Regions from separate parts of the Bacillus sp. ISL-35 genome, predicted to be linked through region 1. Evidence: riboswitches for the same ligand, from Rfam matches in the RefSeq annotation. Region 1 holds a riboswitch; the other holds the start of a gene.
The links. A riboswitch is a leader RNA that binds a small molecule or an ion and turns the genes downstream of it on or off. The one in region 1 is predicted to bind cobalamin.
Positions count from the first base shown of each region.

Region 2: another riboswitch for cobalamin. It lies ahead of J7E38_RS15365 (acyl-CoA thioesterase); the one in region 1 lies ahead of J7E38_RS20205 (ABC transporter substrate-binding protein).

Region 1 is NZ_JAGGQK010000019.1:29,518-37,011, forward strand. It holds gene J7E38_RS20180 (YqaA family protein) at 1-166, opposite strand, end outside; gene J7E38_RS20185 (sulfite exporter TauE/SafE family protein) at 303-1,163, shown strand; gene J7E38_RS20190 (GNAT family N-acetyltransferase) at 1,397-2,242, opposite strand; gene J7E38_RS20195 (FtsW/RodA/SpoVE family cell cycle protein) at 2,239-3,426, opposite strand; gene J7E38_RS20200 (hypothetical protein) at 3,745-4,521, shown strand; cobalamin riboswitch at 4,588-4,769, shown strand; gene J7E38_RS20205 (ABC transporter substrate-binding protein) at 4,900-5,856, shown strand; gene J7E38_RS20210 (FecCD family ABC transporter permease) at 5,822-6,883, shown strand; gene J7E38_RS20215 (heme ABC transporter ATP-binding protein) at 6,880-7,494, shown strand, end outside.
Region 2 is NZ_JAGGQK010000011.1:39,210-46,703, reverse strand. It holds gene J7E38_RS15385 (cysteine dioxygenase) at 1-448, shown strand, start outside; gene J7E38_RS15380 (YehS family protein) at 480-965, opposite strand; gene J7E38_RS15375 (ribonucleotide-diphosphate reductase subunit beta) at 1,100-2,137, opposite strand; gene J7E38_RS15370 (ribonucleoside-diphosphate reductase subunit alpha) at 2,157-4,379, opposite strand; gene J7E38_RS15365 (acyl-CoA thioesterase) at 4,400-4,867, opposite strand; cobalamin riboswitch at 5,028-5,212, opposite strand; gene J7E38_RS15360 (MFS transporter) at 5,742-7,049, shown strand; gene J7E38_RS15355 (hypothetical protein) at 7,193-7,405, shown strand.

The DNA of each region.
Region 1 (7,494 bases):
TGAAGGCATACCAGAGGGCCTTGTCAGGGTTCGCAATCCCCATCGGAATCAGCAAAACATCGGGAGGAATCGGGAAAAAGGAAGATTCCAGGAAAGAGACGAAGAATAATCCCCATGAACCAAATTCAAGCAGCCATTCTTCAATCGCGTGGATCCATTCAGACATGAAACAGTATCTCCTTTGAATTGTTATAGTAAGTGCCAGTTGAGCCTAATTAGAAGTATACCATTTATAATTCTGCAAGAGCCAACTATTAATGGTATCCTAAAAAAAGAAATAGTCTATAAAAGGGATGTTATCTATGGAATACATATTTTTCCTGCTGCTGGGCGGGTTGATCAGTGTAATGTCGGGGTTTTTCGGAGTTGGGGGAGGATTTATCCTGACACCGATCTTACTATTGATTGGGTTTTCTCCGCTTGAAGCGATCACGACAAGCTTGTTTTTCACGGTGGGCACATCAATGTCAGGGATTGCCGCTCATATCCTCATGAAAAATATCCTCTGGAAAGAGGGATTGATCATGGGGCTAAGCGGGATTGTTGCGACACAACTGGCCCGGCCGCTTGTATATGCTCTCGAAGCGCGGGGCTGGGATGAGATTGTCATTCCGTTCCTTTACATTGTACTGCTCGCTTATTTTGCGATAAAAATGATTCGTCAGGGTAAAAAGAAAGACGAAGAGATTCCTGCACCTGCTCATTTTTCGGTACCAAAGCTTTTGGCAGTTGGGTTCGTCGGAGGCTTTGTTTCGGCATCGCTTGGAGTAGGAGGCGGGTTCATCATCGTTCCGCTCATCATCACCTCGCTGGGATTCAATCCGAAAAAAGCAGTTGGAACAAGTTTGTTTGCCGTGCTGCTCATCGTCTCAGTTGGTTTCATTTCCTATGCGATCAACACGCAAATCGATTACTTCATCGGTTTGATGCTGATTGCCGGTGCGTTAGTCGGCTCCCAGTTCGGTGCCAGGATGACTGCTTATTTTGAAAATAAGGAAATGAACTCCATGCTCGGAATCCTTTATCTTGTCACGCTGGCAGGAGCGGTTCTGAAGCTGGTTGATCTGAACAAAACCGGGCTTGTCCTCATGGGTATCTTCATTGTGTATTTCTTCGTAAGGGCTATCGGTAAAATCAGGATAAAAGCAATGAAAAAAGGCTGAGCTGCTCAGCCTTTTTTTGTTGTTTAGGAAATAATAAAAGTATTTTTGTGTGGGTAACTATATATGGGAGTCTTAATCCAGCTCCAGCGCCTAGCCCCTCGAGCCGCTTGTCTAGCTGCGGCTCCTAACTCCTCGAGACGCTTCGGTCCTGCCAATGAAGTCAAAGAACGACTTCACTGTCAGGCCCTCCAGCGCTTGTCGGGGCTGAACAAGGCGCTTGCGCTTTTTGTTCTTTATGCCTCAGATGTGAGAGGGTGCTTAACAAAGCGCGGGAACTCTCGTCCGATGCCGTTTTTTACAAATAATGCTCCTTCCCGTTTAAAAGGAAGTGAACGAAAGTCCAAATCCTTGTAGTCAGGTGTGTAATGGAAGACAACTTCCCCTGCAGGAAGGATATTGGTGATATTCACCCGTGAGGAGCCGATTACATCATACAATTGGACCCGACCGTTCTCTTCCGTGAAGATCACAATCGCGTCCTCGTCCTCAGAATAATATAGATGGTCGGGAAAAACATTCAGGATATGGTACATGGTGATGCCGCCGGAGTTGCCAGTCGCAAAGGCCCGGGAGACTGGCGCTCTCCCATAAACCATTTTTTCAATCTGCTTAAGGTCTGCCGGAATCTCCAGTTTCCTTAATCCTGCTCGGCCTGTATTAGAAGGAACCCTCGTTGAAAACTGGTGCTCCTCAACCCGCTCAAACCCGAACTTCGGATAAAAATCAAGCACGCTGTCATTGGCGAACAGATACATGTAATCATACATTCCCTCGTATTCGGCCAGCACATGGTTCATCAGACATGCCGACAGCCCTTTATGGCGATACTCAGGATGCGTCATCACAGTACCGATTTGCAGGCCTTTGCGGCTTGTTCCATCGATGATCAAATCAAGCTCATTGACCGATACATTCGCAACCACCCGGCTGCCATCTGCGTAGGAAAACGGAATGTATCGCTCTCCCCAGTAGCCTTTTTCATGCCAGTTGGTAAAATCAAGGCCGAAAGTGTCGGCAGCAAGCTGGATGAAACTCTTCCTCAAATCAATATTATCGCGATAATGGCTTACTAGCTTCATAGATCAAAACTCCTGTCTCTTGAGGCAAACATATAGGTTTTATGATGGAACCGGATTCCATAAATCAGTCCCATCGCCAGCATATTGCCCATCAGCGAGCTTCCGCCATAACTGATGAAAGGAAGAGGGATCCCCGTAATCGGCAACAGTTGGATGGTCATTCCGACATTCTGGAAGACGTGGAAGGTAATCATGCTAATGACACCTGCACTAATATAGGTATTGAAAGGATCATTCGTATCGAGTGCCGTTTTGGTCAGATGGTAGATAAGCAGGAAATAAAGACTGATGACAAAACTGCCGCCAACAAAACCGAATTCCTCGCCAATGACGCTGAAAATAAAGTCTGTATGGCTTTCAGGAATATAGACTTCACTGCCATTGAGACCTTTTCCAGTCAGCATGCCAGACCCGATCGCACTGAGTGACTTTAACAGATGGTAGCCATATTCCGGGTAGCTTTCCGGATCAAGCCATGCATAAATACGCCCAAATTGGTACGTTTTTACCCCCATATATTTTTTCAGTATCTCAGGTTTCCAGATGACGAGATACAGAATGCCGGCTCCAAGTGCAGCTCCACCGCCATAGAGAGGCAGGATGATTTTCCAGGTGATGCCTGAAACTAGGATGATTCCTGTGAAAATCGCAATCACGACCAGGGAAGTTCCGAGGTCAGGCTGCATCATGATCATCCCTAGCGGCAAGGCGGTGATCAAGCCAAGCTTGATGAACAGCAGGAAGTCTGATTGAAGTGTCTTTCTTGGATTCTTTTTATGGTGGGCATAGATGGCGCTGCTCAAGGCTAGAATCAAAAAGACTTTCATGAATTCCGAAGGCTGGATCGAACCGAATGGCTCGATGAAAAACCAGCTTTTGGCTCCGTTTCTTTCTTCGGCAATGCTGGCAGGAGCGAAAAACAGGAAGACGAGCAGGAAAATTCCGAAGCCGTATAAATACCATGCGAGCTTGCGGTATTGTTCACTGTCGAACATCATGACTGCTGCGATGATACCTGAACCGACGACATACCAGAATATTTGCTTATATAAAAAGTTCTGGCCAACATATTGCCCGGTCTTCTGGGCGCTATAAATGGCGAGGCAGCTGGTCAGGAAAAACAGCAATAAAAAAAGTGTTAACGTCCAATCAAAGCGGTCGAATTTTTTGGTCGATTTATCCATTTGCTACACCCTGTCCAAATCATTTTTACACATAATAATTAGCCTGTTTGTGAAGGTATTGTAATTTTATGCTAGCAGACAAGGATTATCCTCACAATCCCTCATCAGGTAATATATTCCTACAAGTATAGACGAATGACAGGAGGGTTTAGTTTCTTTTAACAAAGGGATTCTTTTCACCGGAAAGGTGGATAATAATTATGTTTTTGAGGATTCAAAATAAGATATTTTCCACCGTTTTTGTTAGAATGGAAGAAGCGTTATTTGTACGGAGTCGCTGGCATTCTGCAGCTTAGAATTTTCCGGGAGGTTTTGCTGTTGAAAAAGAACCATCCTTATAGCAGGGATTTATTATATCTCCACATGAACGAAAGGGATCATTATGTGCTTTCGCATGGAATTGAATTCCATGAATTCGCCAGGTCGCTGCCTGATCCGCTTAATCATCTTTTGCTGTTGAAGCATCGCTATGAGGATGGTGAGTTCAACAGGCATACTTTATTTGAGTTTGTACCGGATGACGGTGCTGAAAAGCTGGTAGGAGCCAATGTACATGCTTATGGGGATTTTTGCTGGATCGATTTTGAGGAAGTGGAAGCGCTGAATGTGCTGACGGCCCAGGAAATTGCCGAACTTCTTTATCTCGGGCATATCAAGCATCATTTGAAGCTGCCCTTTTACAATCAGCTTAATAATCGTTTTGTATACCTGTCCAATGAGGACGGCTGGTTCAACAAGACCTATTACCGCAATTTCAATGATTTTTTCCGCATGCTTGGCAATGTCCTTTCAGGCAAGCTCGGAGAAATGAAACCGGAAAAAACGCTGCTTGGGATCCGGAAAAAGAAGTCCTATCCATCTGTAAGCAACGAAATCCTGAATTCACTGATACCAGCCTTGAAGGAAGGTGCTGTGTTTTCGCTTAAAAATATGCAGCAGAACCGCAACAGGATTGAAATACCGATCTGGATCATCGGAGATTTTGCCAACATGGATGACATGCATGATGAATACAAAGAGGCAAGCCACAGCAATCCTGACGGCAGACTTGTTTTCGATAAGAAGTTGAAGGAATGGAGCTTGCTTGCACAATAAGTCGAAAAAACAAAATTTTTGCAGCAACTTTTGGCAAATCGTGTATAATGGGTTGTAGCGGAAAATTACATATCGAAATGAACGGGTGTCTTTTATAACAAGACTTAATAGGGAAGTTGGTGAAAATCCAACGCGGTCCCGCCACTGTAAATGGGAGCAAGCTGCAACATGCCACTGTACAAATGTATGGGAAGGCGCAGCGAGCATTGACCATGAGCCAGGAGACCTGCCTGTCCATTGCACCAAGCAAACCTACGAGGATAGGGAGGTGCCGACAGGCTTTATGTCTTTTATGATAAAAAACATTTGCTTACTCGGACATCTCCCCTTCAGGTGGAGATGTTTTTTATTTTTATCGAAAAAACGGAGGAGAAGCAAATGAAGAAGTTATTGTTGTTATGGATGGCAGCTGCCATGATCCTGGCTGGCTGCGGTACTGAAGCACAGCCGGAAAAAAAGGAAGGCGAAAAAACCGCGCAAGAACAAAAGACAGGATTTCCTGTCACGGTAAAAGATGCGCTTGATGAAGATGTTGTCATTGAAGAAAAGCCAGAAAAGATCATTTCCCTGATTCCGAGCAACACGGAAATCGTTTATGCGCTTGACAGCGGGGACGCAATTGTCGGTGTCACAGATTTCGACAATTATCCAGAGGAAGCAATGTCGAAGGAAAAAGTCGGCGGCATGGAATTCAATATCGAGAAAATGATTTCCTTAAAGCCAGACCTTGTCCTTGCCCCGGGGTCTACCGCGGATACGGCAAAAGAAGGGCTGCAGCAACTAAAGGACGCAGGAATTGCAGTTGTCGTAGTAAATGATGCGCAGTCCTTTGAAGAAGTGTATCAATCAATCGAGATGATTGGAAAAGCGATTGGTGAGCCTGAAAAAGCAGCTGAGCTTGTTGATACGATGAAAAACAGCTTCGCAGAACTAAAGAAGAAAGCGGAGGCTATCAAACCGGAAGAGCAAAAGACTGTATTTGTTGAGGTCTCACCTGAACCTGAAATCTACACAGCCGGTAATCATACATTTATAAACGAAATGCTTGAGTTGATCGGCGCGAAGAATGCCGCCGGCGATATGGAAGGCTGGCCGAAAGTCGACCCGGAAGCTATGGTTGAGCGTAATCCGGATGTCATTGTGACAACCTATGGATACTATACTGAAAAAGCGGCTGAGCAGGTGCTCGCGCGGCAGGGCTGGAACAATGTAAAAGCAGTCAAGGACCAGCAGGTATTCGATGTCCACTCCGATCTTGTTACCAGGTCAGGTCCAAGGCTCGCTGAAGGAGCGGAGGAACTTGCAAAAGCCATTTACCCGGACGTTTTTAAATAATAAAGGATTAGCATATCTATTTGCAGCAACATTCCTTATTATTTCCATGCTGCTTGGGATTTCCATCGGAACAGTTTCCATTCCTGTACCCGCTATCATCAAAATCATTGGTGCTGAAATTTTCCGCATACAGGGACAAGGAATCGATCCGATGCACGCAAGTATTGTCATGGAAATCAGGCTGCCGCGCATTCTGCTGGCAGGACTTGTCGGCGCATCACTGGCGATTGCCGGCGCTGCGTTCCAGGGCCTGCTGCGCAATCCGCTGGCAGACCCGTATACACTCGGAATCTCTTCTGGTGCCTCTATTGGTGCGGTCGTCACGTTGTTTTTGGGCCTTTCGCTGCCGCTGATCGGTGCCTTCACCTTGCCGGTGCTCAGCATTTTGTTCGCATTCGCTACGGTGCTGTTTGTGCTGTTTTTTGCCCGGAAAGTCGACAGGCTGCTCAGGGTAGAAACCATTATATTGACGGGAATCATTTTAAGCTCATTTCTCGGCTCGTTCATATCGCTGATGATCGCCTTATCCGGTGAAGAGCTGCGGCAAATCATCGGCTGGCTGCTCGGGAGTGTGTCAATGCGCGGCTGGGAGTATATAAAAATCATTTTTCCTTTCTTCGTGATTGGCCTGGTGATTTTATTGGCAAACACAAGGGAGTTGAATGCGATGTCCTTTGGCGAGGAGCGGGCACAGCATCTAGGTGTCAATGTCGAGCGCCGCAAGCTTTTGATATTGCTGTCCGGTTCGCTTTTGACCGGATCGGCTGTCGCAGTATCAGGAACGATCGGCTTTGTCGGCCTGGTCATTCCCCACCTGACAAGGACTGTCTGGGGTCCTGACCATCGGCATTTGCTGCCGTTATCGGTGCTGATTGGCGGCGGATTCCTGATTCTCGCTGATCTAATATCAAGGACCATCATCGCGCCCTCGGAATTGCCGATTGGGGTGATCACGGCATTAATCGGAGCGCCGGTTTTTGCGTTTATTTTAATGAAAAATCGCAGGGAAAGAAGTGCTGGCCGATGATCACAGTGAAGAATTTGACAGGCGGATATGCAGGCGGCGAGGTGTTGAAGGGAATCTCCTTCGAGGTTGGCAAGGGTGAGTTGTTCGGAATTCTTGGACCAAACGGAAGCGGGAAAACCACGCTGTTAAAAATGATCAGCGGCGCTTTACAATTCAGAGAAGGCGCCATCGAGCTGGACAGCAAGCCGTTGACTCAGTATTCACCGAAGCAGCTTGCGAGGATGATGGCGGTCCTGCCGCAGCATTCTGACCAGGCCTTCCCATATAGTGTGAAAGAAACCGTTTCGCTCGGGCGCTATGCGCACCAGAAAGGCTGGTTCAACAGCTGGAGTGATGAAGATGAGCAGATTGTTCTCAAGGTGATGGACCAGACTGGGATCACCCATCTCCAGGAAAAATCAATTATTGAACTATCAGGCGGCGAAAAGCAGCGGGTCTATCTTGCGCAGGCACTGGCTCAACAGCCGAGAATCCTGTTGCTTGATGAGCCGACGAACCATCTTGATCTCAGCTTCCAAAAAGAGCTCTTGGATTTGCTGAAAAATTGGGCTTCAGAAGAGCAGTTAACGGTCGTTTCGATATTCCATGATTTGAACCTTGCATCGCTATAT
Region 2 (7,494 bases), on a different contig from region 1:
TTTCCTTGAATCGCCATCCGGAAAGCCTTATTACCGCAAGCTTCTGTACAAAAGCGAGGATGTCGAGCTGCTGGTGATGAACTGGTCGGATTTAGAATGTGCCCCCCATGACCACGGCGATTCCCATGGATGGATCCACGTCCTGAACGGGACTTCCGTCAACTCCGTGTACGAGGTCAAGAACAGCAAGCTTCCAAAGGAGCTGTTCAAGGAGTACCATCATCAAGGACAGCTTTTTTTCGCACCTAAAAAAGGCGTCCATAAAATGCAGGGTGATGGTACAGAAGGACTGGTTACCCTTCATCTTTACTCACCGCCCATCAGCGGGATGAAAGTATACGACCTCGAAAAATGCGCAGCCTGTGTCGTTTCGGATGATTGCGGAGCATGGTGGCCAGATGAACAACGCCAGAAACTGAAAGAAATCAAGCTAAAAAAAGAAGCATGAGGGCGCTGAAATCAAGCGTCCCCATGCTATCCTATTCCCTGTACTTTAAGGTCAATCCTTTGAGGAAATTGCGGGCAAACTTATCGCCGCATTCACGGTAATTCTTGTGCCCTTCCTTCCGCAAAATCGCTCCCAGCTCCCCTTTGGAAACCCGGACACCGGCAAGGTCGAAAAGCTCCAGCATATCCTCGCTCGTGAGCGACAAAGCAATTTTCACCTTCTTCAACAGCTGATTGTTCACAGGCTCCCCGGTCACTGGCGGAGCACCCGTCTCCCCAGGCCGCTTCCCTCTTTTGAACGTCACCAGGCCATTCAAGAACTGCTCCATCATCGCATTGTTGACCCTTATGTAATCCTCAGGCAGCTCATCGTACTCATCTTCATCCACTTTCTTCAGCATCAGCTGCACGTCTTCTTTCCTCATGTCCACGCCGCCAAGCCTGAACATCTCCGCCATATCGGTATCCTTGATATCCAGAGAATAGCGCAGACGAATCAATAGATCATTGTTAAGCATGAAAAAATCCTCCTATTGAAAGCCATACCCATAGTATGGCCGTTTCACTATTGCAGTCTAACATTAAACAGGAAAAAAGCCTATTGTATTAGAATGATTTTAGCAAAGCGATTCCTTTTTTTCACCAGGCTGCCTTAAAGCTCATCAAATCCATTCTCATCGGATGTTTTCGTGTACTGTCTTGATTTTTGCTCAAAGAAGTCCGTTTTGCCAAGGTCGACTTCCTGATAGGCGATGATCCATCTTAACGGATTCGTGCGATATCCTTCGAACGGAGCAGTAAAGCCCAGCTGTTCTGCCCGTTTGTTGGCCATGAATTTTATATAGGCCTCCACATCTGACATCAGCAGGCCATCGATTTGGTTTCCGATTATATATTCAGCCCATTCAATCTCCAGTCGTGCTGCTTCCTGAAAGGCTGCGGTACCAAATTCCCTTAATGATTCTGTGTCATACTCGGGGTTTTCACGGAGTACCTCTTTGAAAATCTTCTCGAATAACCCTACATGCAGCTGTTCATCACGGTTGATGTAGTTAATCATCGTGCTGGTGCCGACCATTTTCTGATTCCGAGCCAGATTATAAAAGAAGGCGAAGCCCGAGTAGAAGAACAGGCCTTCAAGGATGACGTCATAAACGATGGAATGCAACAGATTTTCGACATCGGGATTTTCGGCAAAGTCTTTATACCCGTCTGTTATAAACTCATTCCGCTTGCGCAGGATTGGTTCAGTCCGCCAGTAGTCGAACACTTCCTGCTGCTTCGATTTGGATACGATGCTTGACAGCACATAGCTGTAGGAATGATTGTGAATCACTTCCTGCTGCGCCAGGATGATCATCAGAGCATTCAGGCTGGAGTCGGTTAAATAATCGGCCACCTTGCCGGCGTAGTCCGTTTGAATGCTGTCGAGCAGGGCCAAAAGCCCAATGATTTTTAAAAAGGCATCCTGTTCTTTTTCAGAAAGCATCGAAAATTGCTTGATATCCTTTGACATATTGATTTCAAAAGGGGTCCAGAAATTGCCCAGCATCCTCTTATATTTTGGATATGCCCACGGAAAGCGGACATCATCCCAATTCAGGATATTGGAACTTTGCCCATTTATAATCCCAGTCGAAGCATTTGGTGCACCGGCATCGACAAGTAATCTTTTCTTCAATAGTTTCATCGTGTTCCTTCCTTTCCCCTTAACTATGGCAGCTTTCACATTCGTCCCAATCACCGCTCGATGTTGAGCGGACGTAATAAGTTGTTTTCAGGCCCGATTTCCAGGCATCCATATGCAGATCCAGCAGCGCTTTTGCCTTGATTGTATTTTTTACATAAAAGTTAAATGAAACGGATTGGTCGATATGGCGCTGGCGCCGCGCATTCTGCTTGATGCTCCAATGCTGGTCAACATTGTAGGCCGTCTTGTAAAACCACATCGTATCAGGTGATAGATCAGGTGCAGTCACCGGAATCTTGTAATCTTTCTTTTCCTCGGAATATTCGAGCCTGAAAATCGGATCGATGCTTGCCGTTGAACCCGCAAGGATTGAGGTCGAGGAGTTAGGGGCTACCGCCATCAGATAACCGTTCCTGATGCCATGCTGCTTTACCTCTTCGGCTAGGGCCTCCCATCTTTCACCGTTGTACTGTCTCTTCTCGAAAAACTGTCCTGTCGACCAATCGGAATCTTCGAAATAAGGATATGCCCCTTTTTCTTTTGCCAGCTCAAGGCTTGCGCCAATGGTTAAGCAGGCGATCTCTTCATAGAGAGCATCACAATATTCTACCGACTCTTCGCTTTCCCATTTGATTCCTTTCAGAGCCAGCAGATGGTGCCAGCCGAACGTTCCCAATCCGATTCCCCGATAATTCTTGTTGGTTATTTGTGCCTGCAGCACAGGGATTTCATTGATCTCGATGACGTTATCCAGCATCCGGACCTGGATATTGATCACTCTGTCAAGTACATCATCCATTACACTTTTCGCCAACGAAATGGAAGACAAGTTGCAGACGACAAAATCACCCGGCTTTTTATAAATTAAAATCTTTCCGTCCTCAACTGTTTCTTCTTCAAGGAGGGTCGGGCTCATATTCTGGGTGATTTCCGTGCAAAGATTGCTGCAGTAAATCATCCCTTTATGATGGTTGGCATTCAGCCTGTTGACCTGATCCCTGTAAAACATGTAAGGTGTACCGGTTTCAAGCTGAGAGATCATGATGGATTTAAAGATTTCAATCGCGGGAACGTGCTCACGCGACAAACCTGGATGATTGACGCAGGCCCAATATTTTTCCCTGAACGACCCAGCTCCCTTTTCCTCATCAAAATGATCTTCAAGCGAAAATCCCATTACGCTCCTTACTTCGTGTGGATCAAACAGATACCATTCACCCCGTTTTTCTACCTGTTCCATAAATAAATCCGGAATGCAGATGCCTGTGAATAAATCATGTGTCCTCTGTCGCTCATCTCCATTATTGAGTTTTGCATCAAGGAACGGGAAGATGTCTTTATGCCAGACATCGAGGTAAACAGCAATCGCACCCTGCCGCTGCCCTAATTGATCGACCGAAACCGCGGTGTTATTCAGCTGCTTCATCCACGGGATCACACCGGAGCTGATTCCTTTGAAACCTTTGATATCACTGCCACGGCTTCTAATTTTGCCCAGATACACTCCAATGCCGCCGCCATTCTTGCTCAAGGTGGAGATATCTGTGTTGGAATCATAGATGCTTCTCAAATCGTCTGCTACCGTATCAATGAAGCAGCTCGATAACTGGCCATAGCTTTTACCCGCATTTGCAAGCGTCGGGGTCGCCACTGTCATATAAAGATTTGAGAGCGCCCAGTAAGCTTCCTCTACCAATCCAAGCCGCTTTTCCACCGGTTCTTCAGCCAGCAGGGTCATTGCGATGATCATGAACCGCTCTTGGGGAAGCTCAGCAACCTGCCCACTCTGTGTCCGCGCAAGATACCTTTCCGCCATCGTGACAAGCCCTATGTAGGTAAAAAATTGGTCTCTCTCGGGATCAATCACTTTTTCAAGATATTCGATTTCTTCCCGGGAATAGGAGATTACTAGACGACTGTCATATATCCCAATTTCTATTAATTTATTGATTAATTCGTAAAAAGAACCGTAACCAGCTGTATTTCTGAAGCTTTCACTAAGCTTGTACAATTTTTTCAAGTAAAAACGTGCAGCTGCGTACGTCCAGCCAGGTTCATTCCGGTCGATTCGTTCGACTGCTGTCAAAATCAGCATGTTTTCAATCTGGTCGTCTGACATATTCTTCGCCTCTAGAGCCCGAACCACTCGTTGTTTGAACGACTTAAAGTCCAGTTCAGGAAATGCCTGTTCAATATCCGTTATCAGTTTCGCTGTTTCCTCTTCCTTTACTTGAATACTCATCGATTACCCCTCCACTTGTTTTACTTTTGTCTCATTTCCAGCCTGCGCTGCCTTCTCATTTCAGCAGTGTTAAACAGCTCCCATTCCTCAATACTTTCCGGGACAATACCGGCGACCGGAACAGGCACCCCTTGTTCATCCTTTGCCACCATGGTTAAAATCGAGGTGGTTGTCAAAGTCTTTTTGCATGTCTTCAAGTTCTCGCTTTCCACTTTCACGAACACTTCCATTGATGTCCTGCCTGTTGAAATCACCACGGCTTCCAGAGTTAAAATATCGCCTACTACTGCCGATGACAGGAAATTCACTGAGTCAATTGAAGCCGTGACAACTGCCATCCTGCTGTGCTTCATCGCTGCAATCGCCGCGATTTCATCAATATAGGACAACACGGTGCCGCCAAAAATCGTACCAAGATGATTCGTGTCCGGAGGCAAAACCAGCCGGTTCTGCAAAGTCCTTGACACATTTGTAGATAATCCTTCCATTCCTGACCTCCTGTTTGAAAAATGCTCCCTGAAAATGAGAAAAACCCATCTCGAAAGATGGGTTTAAGTAACGTTGATCAATTAACACCTCATATGTATCCGCAAAACAACACGAGCCTATCAATTTATCCCCGTAATACCTTCCCAATTCCCGAAGAAGATAACACGCATAAATATGGCAGGTCTCCTGACTTGTGCTTCACCCTACTTTAAGGCCTTCCCATCCATTTTTTAGACAGTGGTTCTTCCTTATTTCGTCAGCACTTACAGTTGCGGGAACAGTTCTGGACTTTCACCAGATTCCCTATTAAGTCTTGTTCAGACACCATATTTACCGGTAAATACAATATTTAGTTGTATTTTTTTAAAGAAACACAATATATCGTGTTATGAATTGATAGTAAATCATCTGCCTCGTAATTTCAACTAATTTCATAAAGTACGAAATTATGGATGTGGTCGATATATTGCGAAAAGTGGTCGATATATCTTTATATGTGGTCGATAAAATCAAAAATCCGCTGATATATCCTTAAATGTGGTCGATATAATTTATTTTTCGCCAATAAAGTAATAACCCCCTCGTATGGTGACACTCCTTGGAGTTGTTTGTAGTTTTCTATCCACCCTTATATAGGGTATTTCCCCGGTTCCTTTTCAATCCACCAAGTCCTAACAAAACGCTTTGCATCAAGCTTTTATACCCCTATAAGCATTTTTATTATCCCTTAATTGCTTTCTTGTCAAAAAGTGTTCAAGACTTTTTGACAGAATTGTGATGGTGTCTCCAGATGTGAGGTTCGTCACAACTGATGTGTGATATAAATGGTTTATTAATCTTGTAAACACTCATATCACGTATGGAGGAATTAAAATGGCTCGCATAAATACATGGAACCCTGAAGACGATCGTTTCTGGCAATCTGAAGGAAAAAAGCATGCCCAACGTAACTTGTGGATTTCGGTACCTTCCTTGATGCTCGCATTCATTGTCTGGCAAATCTGGTCTGTGGTTGCAATTCGCCTTAATGATATTGGTTTTAATTTTACGGATCAACAGCTTTTCGCATTGGCTGCCATGCCTGGTCTTGTTGGTGCCACTTTACGGTTTGTGTACACATTTGGAGTAGGAATGATGGGGGGACGCAACTGGACAGTACTGACAACTGCCGTGCTCGCAATTCCGGCTGTCGGCATCGGCTTCGCGGTCCAGAATCCTGACACACCTTACTCAGTGATGCTTTTACTCGCTGCACTTTGCGGCCTGGGTGGCGGAAACTTTTCAAGTTCATCATCCAACATCAGCTTCTTTTTCCCGAAAAAAGCACGTGGAACGGCGCTCGGCATCAACGGCGGTTTAGGCAACATGGGTGTATCGGTCGTCCAATTCGTAACACCATTAATCATTACAACTGGAACGTTCGCTTTCATCGCTGGCGATGGACAGAAATTGTCTAACGGCCAGGAAGTATGGCTCCAAAACGCAGCATTCATCTGGCTGATCCCAATCGCAATCGTCACAATCGCTGCATGGTTCGGCATGGATAACCTGCCTGGCACAAAGCAATCGTTCTCGGATCAATTCGTTATAGTAAAAAGAAAGCACACTTGGATCATGACATGGCTTTACGTGGCAACATTCGGATCTTTCATCGGTTACTCCGCGGCATTCCCGCTTTTATTGAAAACGCAGTTCCCTGAATATATCTCACTTGCCTTCCTTGGTGCCTTCCTTGCTGCCGGTGCCCGCCCTATTGGCGGATGGATGGCTGATAAAATGGGCGGAGCCAAGCTGACATCCATCGTTCTGGTAGTGATGATGGCTGGTGCTGGAAGCGTCATTTACTTCCTTGGCACGAAACAATTCGGCGGCTTCCTGGCATCATTCATGGTACTGTTCATCGCTTCTGGCATCGGTTCTGGTTCAACATTCCAGATGATTCCTGGAATCTTTGTTCCGAAAGAAGCGGCTCCAGTCCTCGGCTTTACGGCAGCATTCGCAGCATATGGATCCTTCCTAATTCCAAAGCTGTTCGGCTGGTCCGTGAAAATTTCCGGAGGTTATGCTCCTGCATTTTTCATCTTCATCGGCTTCTACGTGCTGTCCATTGTTCTGAACTGGTATTATTACCAGAGGAAAGAGTCTGTAGCAGTGTTTGAAGCAAAGAAGACAATAGCGTAAGTTTGAAAGCCTCTCCGATTTAGCGGGGAGGCTTTTTACCATATTTTATGTTTTAAAGCTAGAAAATTTAAGGGAGGCTTTTACCATATTTTATGTTTTAAATACGGGTTTTTTGGGTATATAGAACTATACAGACAGAGAGAATGTTTATTTTTCCAAAGGGGGAGATAAAGCTGCTCACACTTTTTCTATTCCAACGGGAACTGAGTCAACTAAAAAATGACTATCAATCAAGTGCCGACACAGTCATCAAACAGCAAATTCTTAAGGACATTGCGCTGCTGACAGAGGCAATAAATGAAATGAAAGAGATGTTGGAAGCAAAACGCTCCATGCATTATGCCGATGATATATAGCAAAAAAACTTTGTGGTTCCTGTGACAAAAATTAATTATGTAAAACAATAGACCATCAATTTCGATGGTCTATTATTATTGTTAAGCAT